2 linked regions of the Rhodopseudomonas palustris genome follow. The protein of the gene in region 1 interacts with the protein of each later gene in a pairwise test. Links are inferred from orthologs where the notes say so. Each region holds a gene or a part of one and is shown on either strand. Other genes may lie near its edges. The genes, in order: uvrA and uvrB.

Region 1 (9,362 bases):
GAACGACTTGATGTCCGGATCCTGCGAATTGCTCACCGGATCGAAATCGATCGGCCCGATCTCGCCGTCCGGCACTTTCGCCTCGGCCCTGGTCCACAGCAAGGCAAGGGATTTCGACAGGTACTTCGCCCGCTCCTTGGCGTTGTTGACGAAGGCGCCGCCGGCATTGTCCTTGGCGGCTGCGGCGTAGAGCCGGGTGAGCAGTGCGGCGGGATCGGTCGCGTTCGTCTTGGCCGGTGCCTGTGCGAGCGCGGCTGCGGGCAGGGCGGAAGCGGCGGCGAGGAGGGCGAGCGCAAAGCGGCGGATGAGCATGGCGGATCCTGTCGGCAGCGAGCGGCGCGGCAACAGGCTCAGTTCCGCCCCTCGTCCGGAATATTCAGCACGGTGCCGCACGCCTTGCAATGCACCGCATCGGCATCGTGGCGCTGCAGTCCGCAGGTCGGGCAGGGGAAGCGCACCTTGTTCGGACTGATCAGCGCCCGCGCCAGATTGAAGAACAGCGTGACGCCGAAGATCATGATCACCACGCTGATCATCCGTCCCAGCGTGCCGGCGAGGGTGATGTCGCCGAACCCGGTGGTGGTCAGCGCGGTGACGGTGAAATACAGCGCGTCGGCGTAGTTGCCGATCTGCGGATTGCGGAAATGCTGGGTTTCGTAAACGATCGCCGTCATCACGAAGATGAACACCGCGAGCCTCGCCACCGCGACCACCACCTCCTCGTGGCGGCGGAAGAAGCTACTGTCGCTGCGCAGCCGGGTCAGCATCTGGTAATCCTGGAACGCACGCAGCGTGCGCAGGATGCGCAGGAAGCCGGCCCCCTCGCCGGGCAGCGGCGCCAGGAACGACGCGATCGCGACCAGATCGGTCCAGGTCGCGAGCCGGCCGAACTCCCGCATCGGCCGCCGGCTGGCATACAGACGCGCCACGAAGTCGATCATGATCAGGACGCCGAACCCGGTATCGAGCATCTCGACGACCGGACTCTGCGGCAGGAACGAGGTGCCGACGATGAACAGGATGGTGACGATATCGAACGCCAACAGGCCATAGCGAAACGCCACCCCGCGCGGAGTGGCGCCGTCATAGAGCCGGCGAACGGCGAGTCGGAAGTCGTGCAGCGTCATGCCAAATTATTGGCCCGGGAGGGGCGGGGGAAGCAATGGGGGCGGTGACGGAGCGGCTTGGGGTCGCTCGGGCCGCAGGCGGGCAACCCCGCACCCTGGCAAGCGCGGTGAACTATGCTATCGTGAACCCTGAGCAAGCTGCGGTCGGTGCCATGCGACATGAGCGGATCGAGATCAATCCCGAGGTGATGGGCGGCAAGCCGGTCGTGCGCGGCACGCGCATCCCGGTGGAAATGATCCTGCGCAAGCTCGGTGCGGGCCTCTCCACGGCCGAGATCATCGCCGATCATCCGCGGCTGACCGCCGATGACATTCTCGCCGTGCAGACCTTCGCCGCAGACTATCTGGCAGACCAAGACGTCATCTTCGGCTGACCATGCGATGGCTGGCCGACGAGTGCGTGCCCGCCTCGTTGGTCGCTGCGTTGCGGGCCGATGGCCATGATGTGCTGTACGTCGCCGAGATGGCTGCGGGACTGAGCGATGCAGAGGTCGTTACTATGGCGGCCAGCGATGGCCGGCTGTTGCTGACGGAAGACAAGGATTTCGGCGAACTGACCGTTCGATTTGGCCTCGCCGTCCCTGGCCTGGTCCTGCTCCGGATCGATCCGGCCAATGCGAAGCTGCAGGCGGCTCGCTTGAAAGAGGCCATCACGCGTCACGGCGCCGAGCTGTTCGGGCGTTATGTCGTGGTCGACGAAACCCGCATGCGCGTGCGGCCGCTGCGGCCCGCGAGCTGAACAAGAGCGCCAACCGGGCTACTTCCCGCAATTCCAGACCGGCCCGATGGGCGTCTGGGTCCAGCACGGCCCGAAGCTGCCGCCGTTGTAACGGCCGCGATAGAAGCCGGCGCGGCCCGGATAGCGCCACTCGCCGCTCCAGGGGCTGTTCCAGCGATAATAGTCCGGCGTCGGATCGATGTACCACGGCCGCTTCGGCCGCAGCATCGCGAGCTGCTCGCGCGTGAGTTTCTGCTTGAACAACGGTACGGCGTTGTTCGGCGGCTGCACATAGCCGGGCAGGAAGCCGTAGCCGTGGGAGCGCTTGGCATGCTTCTTGGTCGAAGCGGCCGAGGCGGCGGCGGGGAGGAGGGCGAGGGTGACGGCGAGGGTGAGGGCGGTGAGGCGGGACATGCGTCGAGTTTAGACGGGCGGGGGCGGGAGGGCGAGACACATTCGGGTGGGGGGGAGCGATGCGCCGTAGCCCGCATGAAGCGAAGCGGAATGCGGAGCTCTATGATCCGCCCGCCCCGGCTTGCGCCTCGCGCAACCGGGCTCCGCTGGCTGACAATGGGCACCGTGAATGCTAGGATTTACGAGGAGATCACCGATGTCAGACCTGCTCGCACGCATCACGATTGATCCGAATGTGCTCCACGGCCGCCCCTGCATTCGCGGCATGCGGATCAGCGTCTCCGACGTATTGGCGCAGCTCTCGTCGGGAGCGTCGCGCGACGATGTCCTGCACGACTATCCGTATCTGGAAGACGCGGATATCGACGCGGTGCTGGCCTTTGCAGCAAAGCAGGCGGATCACCCCATCATCGCGGCGGAATGAGCCCGCGCTTCATGATCGATGCCCAACTTCCGCCGGCGTTGGCGGAGGCGTTCAGGCGTGCCGGTTTCGACGCCGTTCACGTGGCAGATATCGGCTTACTTTCCGCGACCGATCATCAGATTTGGCGAGCGGCAATTGCCAAGTCGGCGGCCCTGGTGACCAAAGACCGGGACTTTCTGATGCTACGTGCTGCTACCGACAGTGGGCCCACGGTGGTCTGGATTAGATCGGGGAATGCAAGCAATCGCGAGCTGCTTGACTTGATTACTGGCGCGCTGCCGGCGATCCTCGCCGCGATCGCACGGGAAGAAGCGGTGATCGAGGTGTCGGCTCGTCGCTGATCAGGTCGAGATCGGCTTGAGTTCGAAAATGCGGCCATACTTTGCCGCCTCGGCGAGGTCGCCGCGTCGCAGTGCCAACCGCACCGCCTCGAGCTTGCGCACGTCGTCCGGCGAAAGGTAAGGCGCCCACGCGCCTTCCTCGCCGCGCGCGACAGCGACTTCGGCTGCATAACGGCCTTCATGGATGAGTTCGAGCCTTATTCGGGTCATCACGATCATCCTCGTGAAGAGCTACTTCAATTTGAGCGCGACCTGTAGCTCGCAGGAACGAAGCGATATGGAGGAGAGGGGTAGCCCGCGTGTCGCTCCGCTCACCCGGGCGACGCTTGCTGCGTACTAGTTTCGTTGGACGTATCCTTGCACTTAAGGATCAGATCGATTTCGTTTTTGCAGTCTCTGCGCATAAAACATGAGACTGGATCGTCTCGCCCAACGGGAAAATAGTTCAATTCCGCGGTAGCCGCATCGATCGCTTCTGTACGGAAATACACAGGCTGAAGAGAGTCTGGCTCACAGTCCATGATCAAAGTGCCGAGGTGCTCTACCGTGGGAACATCTAGGATATGGCCATGAATGATTGTGCCAACCCCAAGCTTCTCAATGTGTCTAACAAAAAATGGAAGCCATCGATCCGTCTCGAAGCGTCCTGGCTTCACTCGAAGTCTTGGTCTGCCCGATCTCGAATATACCGAGTACTTTTTCGATTTATCGGTGCATGCATGCTTGGGCCAAGGAGGGCCAAGTTTATCAAAGAAGGGGCCGCCCCCATGTCGTCCGCGTATAAAATAGACCGGCGCGTGGCATTCCGGGCATTGTGAGGTCGGTCCCTTTAAGGCTCTGCGTGCGATCCTTGGGACCCAGCCATGCCAATCGGGCGGGCGAGAGCGCCGTTGTCCGCCTCTGAAGTCGCATTGACAATTTGTGGGATGGTTAAACCCGTTGCAGGCCATAAGCCCCTCGTCAAATCACTCCGCCGCCTCGTCCGTCTTCCGCTTCACCGCCTTCGTCGGCCCCTTCTTCTCCAGCACCGGCTTCAAGAACTTCCCGGTGTAGCTCCTCGGCGCTTTGACGATGTCCTCCGGCGGGCCCCAGGCGACGATTTCGCCGCCGCCGTCGCCGCCTTCGGGGCCGAGGTCGATGACCCAGTCGGCGGTCTTGATGACTTCGAGATTGTGCTCGATCACCACCACGGTGTTGCCCTGCGCCACCAGCTCGTGCAGCACTTCGAGCAGTTTGGCGACGTCGTGGAAGTGCAGGCCCGTCGTTGGCTCGTCGAGAATATACAGCGTGCGGCCGGTGGCGCGTTTGCTCAGTTCCTTGGCGAGCTTGACGCGCTGGGCTTCGCCGCCGGACAGCGTGGTGGCCTGCTGGCCGACATGGATGTAGTCGAGGCCGACGCGCTGCAGCGTCTTGAAGGTCTCGCGGACGCGCGGCACCGCCTTGAAGAATTCGGCGGCTTCCTCGACCGTCATGTCGAGCACGTCGGCGATCGACTTGCCCTTGAACAGCACGTCGAGCGTTTCGCGGTTGTAGCGTTTGCCCTTGCAGACGTCGCAGGTGACGTAGACGTCGGGCAGGAAGTGCATCTCGATCTTGATGACGCCGTCGCCCTGGCAGGCCTCGCAGCGGCCGCCCTTGACGTTGAACGAGAACCGGCCCGGCTCGTAGCCGCGCGCCTTGGATTCCGGCAGGCCGGCGAACCACTCGCGGATCGGCGTGAACGCGCCGGTGTAGGTCGCGGGGTTACTGCGCGGGGTGCGACCGATCGGCGACTGGTCGATGTCGATGATCTTGTCGATGTGCTCGAGGCCCTCGATCCGGTCATGCGGCGCCGGCGGTTCGCTGGCGTTGTTCAGCTTGCGCGCGATCGCCTTGTAGAAGGTGTCGATCAACAGCGTCGACTTGCCGCCGCCGGAGACACCCGTGACGCAGGTGAACAGGCCGAGCGGAATCTCGGCGGTGACGTTCTTCAGATTGTTGCCGCGGGCGCCCACCAGCTTGAGGGTGCGGCGATGGTTCGGCGGCCGGCGCTCGGGCACCGGCACCGACAATTCGCCGGTCAGATACTTGCCGGTCAGCGACTTCGGATTGCGCATGATCTCGGCGGGCGAGCCTTGGGCGATGATGTGGCCGCCATGGACGCCGGCGCCGGGGCCGATGTCGAGCACATGGTCGGCGAGCAGAATGGCGTCCTCGTCGTGCTCGACCACGATCACGGTGTTGCCGAGATCGCGCAGCCGCTTCAGGGTGTCGAGCAGCCGGGCGTTGTCGCGCTGGTGCAGGCCGATCGACGGCTCGTCGAGCACGTAGAGCACGCCGGTGAGGCCGCTGCCGATCTGCGAGGCGAGGCGGATGCGCTGACTTTCGCCGCCGCTCAATGTGCCGGATGAGCGCGACAGCGTCAGATAGTTGAGGCCGACGTCGAGCAGGAAGCTGAGCCGGTCGCGGATCTCCTTCAGGATACGGACGGCGATCTCGTTCTGTTGGGTGTTGAGCAGCTTCGGCACGGAGGCGAACCAGTCGCCGGCGGCCTTGACCGACAATTCAGAGACTTCGCCGATATGCTTGCCGCCGATCTTGACGCACAGCGCCTCCGGCTTGAGGCGATGGCCGTGGCAGGCGTCGCACGGTACGTCGGAGAAGTACTTGCCGAGCTCCTCGCGCGCCCACTCGCTCTCGGTCTCGCGGAAGCGGCGCTCGATATTGGTGACGACGCCCTCGAACGGCTTCTTGGTGTCGTAGGAGCGCACGCCGTCTTCGTAGGAGAACTTGATCTCGTCGTCGCCGGAGCCGTGCAGCAGGACGTTCTGCACCTTCTTCGGCAAGTCCTTCCACTTGGTGTCGAGCGTGAACTTGTAGTGCTTGGCCAGTGCGGTCAGCGTCTGCAGGTAGTACGGCGACGACGACTTCGCCCACGGCGCGATCGCGCCCTTGCGCAAGCTCAGTTCCTTGTCGGGCACCACGAGATCGGCGTCGATGTGCTGCTCGATGCCGAGGCCGCCGCATTCCGGGCAGGCGCCGTAGGGATTGTTGAACGAGAACAGCCGGGGCTCGATCTCCGGAATGGTGAAGCCGGAGACCGGGCAGGCGAACTTCTCCGAGAACAGGAGGCGCTCGGGGCCGGACTTGTCGTGGATTTTGGCGACTTTCTTGCCCGCGGCTTCACCCTTCGAGACGGCGCTTTGCGCCTCCTCAGGGTGAGGAGCTCCCTTCTTGGGCTTGCCGCGTTTGCCGTCCTCATCCTGAGGAGCGCCCGCAGGGCGCGTCTCGAAGGATGGCGGCGGGGGCGGCGCATCCGCGAACTCGATCACCGCCAGCCCCTCGGCCAGCTTCAGCGCGGTCTCGAAGCTCTCGGCGAGGCGCTGTCCGATGTCGGGACGCACCACGATCCGGTCGACCACGACGTCGATGTCGTGCGGGAACTTCTTGTCGAGCGTCGGTGCTTCGGCGAGCTCGTGGAACGCGCCGTCGATCTTGACGCGCTGGAAGCCCTTCTTCAGCCAGTCGGCGAGTTCTTTCCGGTACTCGCCCTTGCGGCCGCGCACCACCGGCGCCAGCAGATACAGGCGGGTGCCTTCGGGTAGCGCCAGCACCCGGTCGACCATCTGCGACACGGTCTGGCTCTCGATCGGCAGGCCGGTCGCCGGCGAGTAGGGCACGCCGACGCGCGCCCACAGCAGGCGCATGTAGTCGTAGATCTCGGTGACGGTGCCGACGGTCGAGCGCGGGTTCTTCGAGGTGGTCTTCTGTTCGATCGAGATCGCCGGCGACAGGCCGTCGATCTGGTCGACGTCCGGCTTCTGCATCATCTCGAGGAATTGCCGGGCATAGGCCGACAGCGACTCGACATAGCGGCGCTGGCCCTCGGCGTAGATGGTATCGAACGCCAGCGACGACTTGCCGGAGCCGGACAGGCCGGTGAACACCACCAGCTTGTCGCGTGGGATGGTGACGTCGACGTTCTTGAGATTGTGCTCGCGGGCGCCGCGAATGGTGATGGCGGTCCGGCTCGAGGCCGCGGGGGTCTGACGCTTGGCCTTGATCACTTCGTCCATACGGGTGTCCAGACGCGCGGCAGCGCGCCGGTTGGGGCGCGCGCCGGATCGACCGGGGCTGACGCCGGATGAGGCTGAGCTTGGAACATAGGAAGAACGACAGGCGATTGCCAGAGGCTCCGCGCGCCATCAACCGGATTGTTACGGCGGGGCCGGCTGCGGTCGTCGATCGGGCCCAAAACGCAGAAGGCCGGCACGAGGCCGGCCTTCGCAGCGTGGCTGAATTCAGCCGGCGCAGACTCAGTAGCGCGCCACGATCGGGCCGCCCCAGCGATAGTTGATCCGCGCGGTGACCACGTCGACGTCCTGCTTGATGTGGTCGACATTGGTGGTCGGAGCGAAGGTGAGGTCGCGACCGCCCATGAACAGGTGGTCGTATTCGACGGCGAACGACCAGTTCGGCGTGAAGCCGTATTCCAGGCCACCGCCGACCGCGGCGCCCCAGCGGGTTTCGCTGGCATCGTCGATGATCGTTCCAGCCAAGGTCCGGTAGGTGGTGTACTTGTCGCTGGTGACCGCCGCGCCGCCTTTCACGTAAAGCAGCGCGTTGTTCCAGGCATACCCGACGCGGGCGGTGAACAGACCGAACGCATCGACCTTGCTTTCGTTGGTCGTGTCCGTGAACCGCAGGCTTGCGTTCGAGCCCTTGAAATCGGCCCAGTTGCCCTGGGCTTCGACGCCGAACACCCAGGTTCCAACCTGCCAATTGTAGCCGATCTGACCGCCGACGGTCCCGCCGGACGCATCGTGGCAGCCCTCGCCGAACGCGGCGAACGGGGCAGCCGTGGTGCCAAGATAGTCCCAGCAATTGCGGCTGCTGCCCCAGCCGCCGTTCGCGCCGATGTAGAAGCCCGACCAGTCATACATCGCCGGAATGATCGGCGGCGCCTTGGTGTAGGGGCGGGCCGCGAGATCCGCCGCCATCGCCGGCGCGACACCCAACGCAATCAAACCGACAGTCCCCAGCAGAAATTTCTTCATCGCAATTCTCCGGTTGTCTGTGCTTCACCGGTTCTCGGTCGGCAGTGTCCCTCTGCTGAGCGAGAAGCGCGAGCGCCCTTTAATTCCACGCCCTGGACCATAACCCCGCTGCGAGCAAAGCGCCGTCTCCAAAATGCAACAGTCGCGAGTGAAATTCAGTTCCTAAAACCAGGGATAGATTGTCGGAAATTGCAACTTGTTCACAACGGGTTACCGTCGCGGCCTGGTGTTACTTCGGGCGGTGCGGACGCGGAAAAATGGGAGCCAGGCCGGCATGTCGACTTTGCGCTTCACTTCGGAACAAAAATAGAACAGACTGCGTGAATTCGCGCCGGTGGATAAATCCCATGAGGCGGGCGTTTTCGCTCGCGGACGTATGGGCGAGGCGCCGCCCACAGCGTATTCGCTTGGACCGGAACGGGCGTCGCGCCGAGTTTCGGCGTGAGCAGCGGCAGAGCGGGAGGCTGGCGATGGCCGGCCGGGTCGCGGGCGCCGCGCGGTCAGTATGATTTGAAGAGGAGACGTCGATGGCGGGTAGCGTGAACAAGGTGATCCTGGTCGGGAATCTCGGTGCCGATCCGGAGATCAAGCGGACCCAGGACGGGCGTCCGATCGCCAACTTGCGGATTGCGACCTCCGAGACCTGGCGCGACCGCGCGACCGGCGAGCGCAAGGAGAAGACCGAGTGGCATCGCGTGGTGATCTTCAACGAAGGGTTGTGCAAGGTCGCCGAGCAGTATCTGAAAAAGGGCGCGAAGGTTTACATTGAAGGCCAGTTGCAGACGCGCAAATGGACCGATCAGAGCGGCGCCGAGCGCTACAGCACCGAAGTCGTGCTGCAGAATTTCAACTCGACGCTGACCATGCTCGACGGCCGCAGTGGCGGCGGTGGTGGCGGCGGCTATGGCGATGACAATTCCGGCGGCGATTTCGGCTCCAGCGGTCCCTCGGGTGGTGGCGGCGGACGGCGGCCGATGCCGGCCAGCAGCGGCGGCGGCCGCAGCGACATGGACGACGATATTCCGTTCTGACGGCGCTCAGTTCGCACGCTGGTGCAGGCACGTCGCCGCGCCGCGTGATAAGAGAAACCGACGGCCGCCGCGCCCCCGATCGCGGTGGCTGTCGCCGATTCAGGGGACGGCGCTCCGGTCCAGGCGAAGCGATCAGGGGGCCAGCAGTGCCCAGCCGAGCTGGAGTTGGGTGAGGGCGAACAGCGCTCCGAACAGTCGCTGGTTATGGCGCGCAAGCCAACGCGGCAGGCAGATATCGAAATTGTCGGCGCGGTCGTCGGTGTAGCGCGCC
Region 2 (9,340 bases), 1.6 Mb from region 1 along the record:
GAGCAGCAGCAGCATCTGACGCGCCAGTTCGTCGGCGCCGGCGATGCCGGCTTCGGCGAACGTGTCGCGTAGCCAGCGCTCGAATTTCTTCTTGTGCGCGGCGCCGATCTTGATCGCCGGATGGCCCGGCAGATTGGCAAGCTCCGCCGAGGTGCGCAGGAAGCCGCAGCCCTTCCACTTCGGATGCCGCGCGGCGCGGGCGAGATTCGTGAAGATGCCTTCGACCTTGTCCGGAAGCACGCCCGGCGTGCCCTCGAACCACTGCCGGAACAGCGCCAGATTCGGCTGGTCGCGGCCCTCGAGATAGGCGGCGACCAGATCGTCCTTGCTGCGGAAGTGATAATACAGCGTCCGCTTGGTGACGCCGGCCTTCTCGGCTACCGCATCGACCCCGACCGCGCGAATGCCCTCGGCATAGAACAGCTTGGCGGCGGCGGCGACGATGCGCTCGCGCGTGGTATTGCCCTCGCGGGTCTTCGCAGATGCTGCGGACGTTGGGGCGGCCATCCCCTTATGTATACCGACCAGTGAATATACACAACGCGGCTGAAGCGGTAGCGATCGGGTGCCCCGATGGAGACCCGGACATGACCGAGCTGGTGCCGATCGAGCTGCGCGACGGCGTCGCGCTGCTGACGCTGAACCGCCCCGACAAACTGAACGCGCTGAACTACGCGCTGATCGACCGGCTGATGCAGCGGCTCGATGCGATCGAGGTCGATGACGCGATCCGCGCCGTGATCCTGACCGGCGCCGGCGACAGGGCGTTTTCCGCCGGCGCCGACATCGCCGAATTCTCCGGCAGCGTCGCGCGCGGCGCGGATCACGCGGTGCGCGATTTCGTCCGCCGCGGCCAGACCATGACGGCGCGGCTGGAGAGCTTTTCCAAGCCGGTGATCGCGGCGGTGAACGGCCTCGCCTATGGCGGCGGCTGCGAGATCACCGAGGCGGTGCATCTGGCGGTGGCGAGCGAGCGCGCCCGCTTCGCCAAGCCCGAGATCAAGCTGGCGATGCCGCCGACCTTCGGCGGCACCCAGCGGCTGCCGCGCCTCGCCGGCCGCAAGCGCGGCCTGGAGCTGTTACTCACCGGCGAGCCGTTTTCACCCGCGCATGCGCTGGCGATCGGCCTGGTCAATCGCGTGGTGCCGCATGGCGAGCTGCTGGCCGCGGCGGACGCGCTGGCGCGGCAGATCATCCGGCATCCGCCGGGCGCAGTGGCGGCGGTGATCACCGCCGCGACGCGGGGGCTCAATCTGTCGATCGACGAGGGTTTGCTGGTCGAGCGCGCCCAATTCGCCGCACTGGCCGGCGGCGAGGAGCTGGCGCGCGGCCTCGCCGACTGGCGCGACCGGCCGCGCGCGGCAACTCAGACCGGATAGCCCGGCGTGGCGCGCGCCAACCCGCCGAACGCATCGAGCAGCCGTTCGCGCCAGGCGTAGACCGGGTCGTCGTTCTGCAGCAGTTGGAAATCGCTGACGATGCGGGCCCATTGGAAGCCGCCGAACACGATGTAGTCGGCGTAGTTCGGCGCAGTGCCACCGATGAAGGCTTGCGTCTTCAGCGTCAGACGCAGCGGATCGAGCGACTTACGGAAGCCCTCCACCGCCTTGTCTCGGCCGGCCGACACCTCTTCGAGCGACCTGTTGAACCGCGCTTCGCGCGATGCGCGGAAATAGGCCGCGTCCTCGGGGCGCAGATGGTCGACGATGTCGGCGACGATCAACGGGAAGATGCCGCCGACGATCGCAAGATCGCCCCACCAGTTCAGCATCCGCGCCATCGCCCGGCCGCCGTCGCCGCCGAACAGCGACGGCCGGTCCGGATAGGCGTCTTCGAGATAGTTGGCGATCGCCCAGGAGTCGGCGATCGCCTTGTCGCCGTCGAGCAGCACCGGCACTTTCTCGGAGCCGTACGGCGCGATCGCCGCCTTATCGGTGAAGCGCCACGGAATCGTCTCCGCCTGCAGCCCCTTGTGCGCCAGCGCCATCCGCGTCCGCCACACGAACGGCGAAAACGGCCGGCCCACATCGGCCCCGACCAGTTCGAACAGTTTGAGAGTCATGTCGCGCGTCCTCGGGTCTCGCGTTGGTCGCGGGCGCTCGCCGAACATTCCGGCGCCGGGCGCTCGCCACACACGTCACGTCATCGCCGGACTTGATCCGGCGATCCATTTTTTCAAGATGATGGATGCGCGGGTCAAGCCCGCGCATGACGGGATTTGATGCATCGACTGTCATTCCGGGGCGCCGCGCAGCGGCGAACCCGGAATCTCATTGGACTACCTGCCGAACCAACTTCTGGATTCCGGGTTCGCGCCTGAAAGGCGCGCCCCGGAATGACGTGCGCGAGAGGCGCCCCTACTCCAGCTTCGCCCTGACCGGCTCGATCACTTCGAAGTTCGGCGAGAACTCCTCGAACAGGCCGAACAGTTCGCGCAGCTTCAGCGGGTTGCCGCTGACCCAGAGATCGCCGCTCAGCACGGCGCCGAGGAAGCCGCGCTGTTTCAGCGAGATCGCGTCGAAGGTGGCGCGGTTCAGCGTGACGCTGACGTCGGCATTGTCGGACAGCTTGCCGGCCACGTGAGTCAGCGCCGAATTCTCCAGGTTCATGGTGTAGGTCTCCTTCAGGTCGGTGAAGGTCCAGTTCACCACGATGTGCTTGCCTTCGGCCTTGGCCGCGTTCAGCCGCACCGCGAGGAAATCGAACGCCAGATCGATCGACACGCCCTTGAGCAGATCCGGATTGGCGGTGCTGACCGGCATCGGGGTGAGGCCGCTGCGCAGTTCCTGCGCGCCGAGCAGATAGGCGTTGCGCCAAGTCGCCGCCTCGGCCTGATAGCCGAGCTGCTCCAGCGCGTCGGCGCCGAGCGCGCGGGCCTCCGTGTTCGCCGGATCGGCGAACACCAGCTTGCTGGCGACGCTCGCGACCCAGCGATACTGGCCGGCCTTGTAGTCGTCGCGGGCGCGGGCCAGCACGGCGGCGGCGCCACCCATATAGTCGATCTCCTTCTTCGCCTGTTCGGCCCGCGGCAGAGGATTGAGGTCGGCCGGGTTGGCATCGTACCAGCCGAGATAGAACTGATACACCGCCTTGGCGTTGTGGCTGACTGAGCCGTAATAGCCACGCGCGGCGAATTCGCTGGCCAGCGACGGCGGCAGCGTCAGCCGCTCGGCGATCTCGGTCGGCGTCAGCCCGTGATTGAGCAGCCGCACGCTCTGGTCGTGGATGAATTTGTAGACGTCGCGCTGCTTCTTCAGATAGCCGACGACGCGGTCGCGGCCCCACACCGGCCAATGGTGCTGCGCGATCACCACCTCGGTCCTGTCGCCGTAGCGGGCAATCGCCTCGCCGATATATTTGGACCACAGCCGGCCGTCGCGCACCGCCGCGCCGCGCAGCGTGTAGAGGTTGTGCAGGGTGTGGGTGGTGTCCTCCGCCATGTTCAGCAGCCTGAACTGCGGATAATACGAGATCATCTCCGACGGCGCTTCGGAGCCGGGTACGAGATGGAATTCGATCTCGACGCCGTCGATCGTGCGGGTCTCGTAGGACTGCTGGATGGTGTCGTTCGGCGGGATCAGCGACAACGGCCCGAGCGCCAGCGCCTTGCCGAGCCCGGCATCGACCTGGCCGCGCGCGCCGACCGGCAGCGGCGCGCCGAACTGGAACTGGGCGCGGCGGCTCATCGCGTTGCCGGCGATGACGTTCTCGGCGACCGCGTGCTCCATGAAGCCGGCCGGCGCGATCACTTTGACCTTGCCGCTCGCGGCGTCGGCCTCGCTGATCAGGCCGCGCGCGCCGCCGAAATGGTCGATGTGGCTGTGGGTGTAGATCAGCGCCACCACCGGCTTGTTCGGCCGGTGCTGATAATACAGATCGAGCGCCGCCTTGGCGGTCGGCACCGTCATCGTGGTGTCGGTGACGATCAGCCCGGTGTCACCCTCGACGATGGTGAGGTTGGCCATATCGAGCCCGCGCACCTGATAGACGCGCTCGGCGACCTGGAACAGGCCGTTGGCGAGATTGAGCTGCGCCTGCCGCCACAGGCTCGGATTCACCGTCGGCGGCGATGCTCCGCCTTTCAGGAAATCAAAGGGCTTCAGATTCCACACCGGCGGCGCACCCGCGGCACCGGCGACGACGCCGTCCGGCAGCGGCGCGATCAGGCCGCGCTGCGCGTCTTCGAAATCGGCGCGGTCGGCGAGCGGCAGCGCCTTGGCGACCGCCTCGTTGGCGGCGCGGGTCGCCGGTTCGGCGTCGTTCGGCTGGGCGGCCAGCGGCGCGGCCAGCAGCGACATCGCGGCGGCAGCCGCCAATGCCAATGACGGTATAATTCGTGCCATGCTCAATCTCCGGAAGGGCACGGATCATCGCCCGGTTCCCGTCGCGATGGCCATCGCAATCCTGCTCGCGACATTGAAATTTCCTCCCTCGGCTTCAGCTCTCCACAGCTCCTGTTTTTCCCGCACTGCAAAGTATTCCGTAACGCGAATTGAACATGATCGCTCCTCACTGACACTACCGGCGGCCGCGAGCGGCCCGGTGGAGGGGAGCGACGATGCGCTATTCGGGCGAAGACCTGCAGGCAGCGACCCAGGCTGGCGTGATCACGCCGGCGCAGGAAGCGGCGCTCCGCACCTTCCTGGACGCCCGGCGCCCGGCGGCCGCGAACGAAGCCCCACGCTTCGATATCGTACATCTGCTCTGGTATGCGGGCGCGCTGATCGTGATCAGCGCCATGGGGCTGTTCTCGACCATGGCGTTCGCCGGCCTCGGCGGCGCGGCGCTGACCGCCACCGCGCTGATCTACGCCGTCGCGTTCTGGTGGACCGGGCACTATCTGTGGCACGTGAAAGATCTGCGCACGCCGGGCGGGTTGTGCATCGCCGTGGCGGTCGGGATGATGCCGCTCGCGGTGTTCGGCGTGCAGGAGGCGTTCGGGCTGTGGTCCGAATTCGGCAAGCCAGACACCGTTCGCAGCTTCTACATCTGGGTCAAAGGCAGCTTCATCTTCATGGAGCTTGCCACCATCGTGGCGACCCTGGTGGCGCTGGCGTTCTACCGCTTTCCGTTCATCGTGTTTCTGATGGCGGTGGCGCTGTGGTTCCTGTCGATGGACCTGGTGCCGTGGATCACCGGCGCGCCGCACGGCAATTTCGAAACCGCCCGCAAGGTCTCGATCGGCTTCGGCGCCGGCATGGTGATCGCCGCGGTGATCGTGCATCTGCGCCAGCGCAGCGGCGACTTCGCATTCTGGCTGTATCTGTTCGGCGTGATGACGTTCTGGGGCGGCATCACCGCGACCTCGAACGGGACCAACCTGGACAAGGCGCTGTACTGCGCCATGAACGTCGTCTTCCTCGGCATCGCGGTGGTGCTGGGCCGGCGGGTGTTCGCGGTGTTCGGCGCGCTCGGGATCGCGATCTATCTCGGCGATCTCGCCGAAAAACTGTTCCGCGACTCGCTGCTGTTCCCGTTCGCGCTGTCGTTGATCGGCATCGCCATCATCGCGCTCGGGCTGTTCCTGCATCGCCGCCAGCCGGCAATCGAAGCGTGGTGCGACGCGCGGCTGCCGAAGGGGATGCGGCGTCTGCGGGTGGTGCCGGCCTAGGCGACACGAGTGGGCGGCGCACCCTTTATTCGCCCCCCGCTTCGCCCCATATTGCCGGCATGGCGAAGACTCCCGACAAGCCTGGCAAGCCGGCAAAAACCCCGAAATCCAAAGCACATCGGCCGGACGTGAAGCCGATCGGCCCGGCGCTGGCCGAGCTGCTGAACCCGGCGCTGAACCGCGGCGATGCCGGCCTCGGCTCCGGCACCGGCTTGCAGCCGCCGCCGGACAATTCGCACGACCGCCGCAGCGGCGGCGAGGCCGCGGTGCATCGCGGCCGGGCCTCGACCGCCAGAGCGGGAGACGGCGCGACGCCGCGGCCGACCGCGCTGCAGCCTTATCCGCAGCCGCCTCGGGGCTCCCCTCCCCCTCGCGGGGAGGGGTCGGGGGTGGGGGGCCTCGGGCAAGGATTGGGTCAAGGCTTTGCCGAAGCGCCGCAGGCCAATTACGGCACCGCCGCCACCATCCCGACGCTCGATCCGGAGCTGGCGCGGCAGCTCGGCTTGCCGACCGAGGAGGACGACGCCGACGCGCTGGCGCGGCCGCCGCGCAGCAAGATGGAGGCGCTCGGCGTCAAGGCCACGGCCGACGCACTGGAGAGCCTGATCCGCGACGGCCGCCCCGAATTCAAGGGCGAGGACGGCGGCGTCAAGCTGTGGGTGCCGCACCGGCCGCCGCGCCCGGAGAAGTCCGAAGGCGGCGTGCGCTTCGTACTGAAATCCGACTACCAGCCGCGCGGTGACCAGCCGCAGGCGATCAAGGAGCTGGTCGAAGGCATCGACCGCAGCGATCGCACCCAGGTGCTGCTCGGCGTCACCGGTTCGGGCAAGACCTACACCATGGCCAAGGTGATCGAGGCGACGCAGCGCCCGGCGATCATCCTGGCGCCGAACAAGACGCTGGCGGCGCAGCTCTACGGTGAGTTCAAGAACTTCTTCCCCGACAACGCGGTCGAGTATTTCGTCTCGTATTACGATTACTACCAGCCGGAAGCCTACGTTCCGCGCACCGACACCTATATCGAGAAGGATTCGTCGATCAACGAGCAGATCGACCGGATGCGCCACGCCGCCACCCGCGCGTTGCTGGAACGCGACGACGTCATCATCGTCGCCTCGGTGTCGTGCATCTACGGTATCGGCTCGGTCGAGACCTATACGGCGATGACCTTCGCGCTGAAGCGCGGCGAGCGCATCGACCAGCGCCAACTGATCGCCGATCTGGTGGCGCTGCAATACAAGCGCACCCAGGCCGACTTCACCCGTGGCACCTTCCGGGTGCGCGGCGACGTCATCGACATCTTCCCGGCGCACTACGAGGATCGCGCCTGGCGGGTGAAGATGTTCGGTGACGAGATCGAGGGCATCGAGGAATTCGACCCGCTCACCGGCCACAAGCAGGACGAGCTGGAGTTCGTCAAGATCTACGCCAATTCGCACTACGTGACGCCGCGGCCGACGCTGATCCAGGCGATCTCCTCGATCAAGACCGAGCTGAAATGGCGGCTCGATCAGTTGCACGCGCAGGGCCGCCTGCTCGAAGCGCAGCGTCTGGAGCAACGCACCACGTTCGACATCGAAATGATGGAAGCGACCGGCAGTTGCGCCGGCATCGAGAACTACTCGCGGTATCTGACCGGCCGCCGGCCCGGCGAGCCGCCGCCGACGCTGTTCGAATACGTGCCCGACAACGCGCTGGTGTTCGCCGACGAGAGCCACGTCTCGGTCCCGCAGATCGGCGCGATGTTCAAAGGCGACTTCCGCCGCAAGGCGACGCTGGCCGAATACGGCTTCCGGCTGCCGTCCTGCATGGACAACCGGCCGCTGCGCTTCGAAGAATGGGACATGATGCGTCCGCAGACCGTCGCGGTGTCGGCGACGCCGGCGGCGTGGGAGCTGAACGAGAGCGGCGGCGTGTTCGTCGAGCAGGTCATTCGCCCCACCGGGCTGATCGATCCGCCGGTCGATATCCGCCCAGCCCGCACCCAGGTCGACGACCTCGTCGGCGAGGTTCGCGCCACCGCGGCGCGCGGCTATCGCACGCTGATCACCGTGCTGACCAAGCGGATGGCCGAGGACCTCACCGAGTTCCTGCACGAGCAGGGCATCCGCGTCCGCTACATGCACAGCGACATCGACACCATCGAGCGGATCGAGATCATCCGCGACCTGCGGCTCGGGGCGTTCGACGCGCTGGTCGGCATCAACCTCTTGCGCGAAGGCCTCGACATTCCGGAATGCGCGCTGGTGGCGATCCTCGATGCCGACAAGGAAGGCTTTTTGCGCAGCGAGACGTCGCTGATCCAGACCATCGGCCGCGCAGCGCGTAACGTCGATGGCAAGGTGATCCTGTATGCCGACCAGATCACCGGCTCGATGCAGCGCTCGATCGACGAGACCAACCGCCGCCGCGAGAAGCAGATCGAATACAACACCGCGCACGGCATCACGCCGGAGAGCGTCAAGAAGTCGATCGGCGACATCCTGAACAGCGTGTACGAGCGCGACCATGTGCTGGTCGAGATCGGCGACGGCAAGGGCGCCGGCTTCACCGACGACGCCGCTGTGATCGGCCACAATTTCGAGGCGGTGCTGGCCGATCTCGAAACCAGGATGCGCGAAGCCGCCGCCGATCTGAACTTCGAGGAAGCCGCAAGGCTGCGCGACGAAGTCAAACGCCTCCGCGCCACCGAGCTCGCGGTGATCGACGATCCGACCGTGAAGCAGCGCAAGGTCGCCGACAAAGCCGGGGCTTACGCCGGCGCCAAGCGCTACGGCGCGGCCGCGAACCTGCCGGCCGAGGCAGGCAAAGGCGGACGCGGCAAGTCAGGATCACGAGGCGGCGCCGCCGCGTCACCCTCCCCCTCGCAGGAAGGGTCGGCCGAAGGCCGGGGTGGGGGTGCCGCGAGCACGGTGTCGAAAGTCCACAAACCCGACCTCGACGAAATGGGCATCGCCGGCTGGCACGAAGTCAAGAAAGTCCAGCGCCCCAAGCCGCGCAAACCGACGCTCGACGAAATGGGCCCGGGGACCGAGAGCAAGATCTATCAGCCGACCTCCAGCCGCGAAGCCGGCCCCGAATTCGGCCCCTCCCCGCGCTCGACCGGCGGCGCGCCGGGGAAGAGGGGTGGGTGGAAGAAGCGGTGAGCTAAGATCGTTTCTCGTACTTCATCCGAATATCAGTGCACTTCTTCACATTCTTAAAGAGAGGCGCCAGGTAAGCATCAGCGTAATCAGCATCGATTATTTCCGAAACGCCTGCAAGCACGTGCATCACGGCGTCGCCAATGACATCTTCAGCTATCGAGGGACTCGCTGAGATATCAGCAAATTGAGAAATCCTTCTCAATATACAGTGAAGCGTAAACCTATTGCCGTGAACAACGATACCTCGTTGCGTGGGCGAGGACTGGTCTGCACTTTTCTTGATTGCGAGGTCTATTCGCCGCGCCAATTGAACGAGGCTCCAGAGACGTAGAGACGAGGTCGAAGGGTTAAATAGGGCCTTATACGGCGTAGTGTTGATATCTGCATAAAGCCCTCCTACGTACCCCTTTGAGAGGGCAACGAAAGAGATTTCGTCGCTAGCGCAAGCCAAAACAGCGATACCTTCGATAAATTCGAAACCATCGACAGTCGATTCGAGCGGCTCGCCTTCACGATACTCGTAGGCAACCTTTTCAATTAGCAATTCCGTCCGGATACGCTCCTGTTCCGGATCAAGTGCAAC

Evidence for each region.
Region 2: the proteins of uvrA (region 1) and uvrB interact in binary tests that used the Escherichia coli proteins (3 or more experiments, as listed by UniProt). The link is inferred for Rhodopseudomonas palustris from one-to-one orthologs.

The regions. Positions count from the first base shown.
Region 1 is NZ_CP041387.1:2,065,802-2,075,163, reverse strand. What follows is about bases 3,790-7,402. They hold uvrA (excinuclease ABC subunit UvrA), read right to left. Parts: upstream 7,080-7,402; coding sequence 3,990-7,079; downstream 3,790-3,989. Other genes in these bases: FLL57_RS09435 (outer membrane protein), read right to left, coding at 7,320-7,402. Outside these bases: FLL57_RS09480 (DUF3828 domain-containing protein), read right to left, coding at 1-312; FLL57_RS09475 (potassium channel family protein), read right to left, coding at 351-1,127; FLL57_RS09470 (DUF433 domain-containing protein), read left to right, coding at 1,235-1,501; FLL57_RS09465 (DUF5615 family PIN-like protein), read left to right, coding at 1,504-1,866; FLL57_RS09460 (hypothetical protein), read right to left, coding at 1,885-2,259; FLL57_RS09455 (DUF433 domain-containing protein), read left to right, coding at 2,456-2,683; FLL57_RS09450 (DUF5615 family PIN-like protein), read left to right, coding at 2,695-3,024; FLL57_RS09445 (hypothetical protein), read right to left, coding at 3,025-3,243; more of FLL57_RS09435, read right to left, coding at 7,403-8,060; FLL57_RS09430 (single-stranded DNA-binding protein), read left to right, coding at 8,588-9,091; FLL57_RS09425 (hypothetical protein), read right to left, coding at 9,224-9,362. UniProt on the Escherichia coli protein: The UvrABC repair system catalyzes the recognition and processing of DNA lesions. UvrA is an ATPase and a DNA-binding protein. A damage recognition complex composed of 2 UvrA and 2 UvrB subunits scans DNA for abnormalities.
Region 2 is NZ_CP041387.1:3,693,613-3,702,952, forward strand. Bases 5,367-8,957 are described here. They hold uvrB (excinuclease ABC subunit UvrB), read left to right. Parts: upstream 5,367-5,670; coding sequence 5,671-8,757; downstream 8,758-8,957. Other genes in these bases: FLL57_RS16940 (hypothetical protein), read left to right, coding at 5,367-5,611; FLL57_RS16950 (AIPR family protein), read right to left, coding at 8,759-8,957. In the rest of the region: FLL57_RS16920 (TetR/AcrR family transcriptional regulator), read right to left, coding at 1-507; FLL57_RS16925 (crotonase/enoyl-CoA hydratase family protein), read left to right, coding at 588-1,379; FLL57_RS16930 (glutathione S-transferase family protein), read right to left, coding at 1,367-2,062; FLL57_RS16935 (alkyl/aryl-sulfatase), read right to left, coding at 2,358-4,343; more of FLL57_RS16940, read left to right, coding at 4,559-5,366; more of FLL57_RS16950, read right to left, coding at 8,958-9,340. UniProt on the Escherichia coli protein: The UvrABC repair system catalyzes the recognition and processing of DNA lesions. A damage recognition complex composed of 2 UvrA and 2 UvrB subunits scans DNA for abnormalities.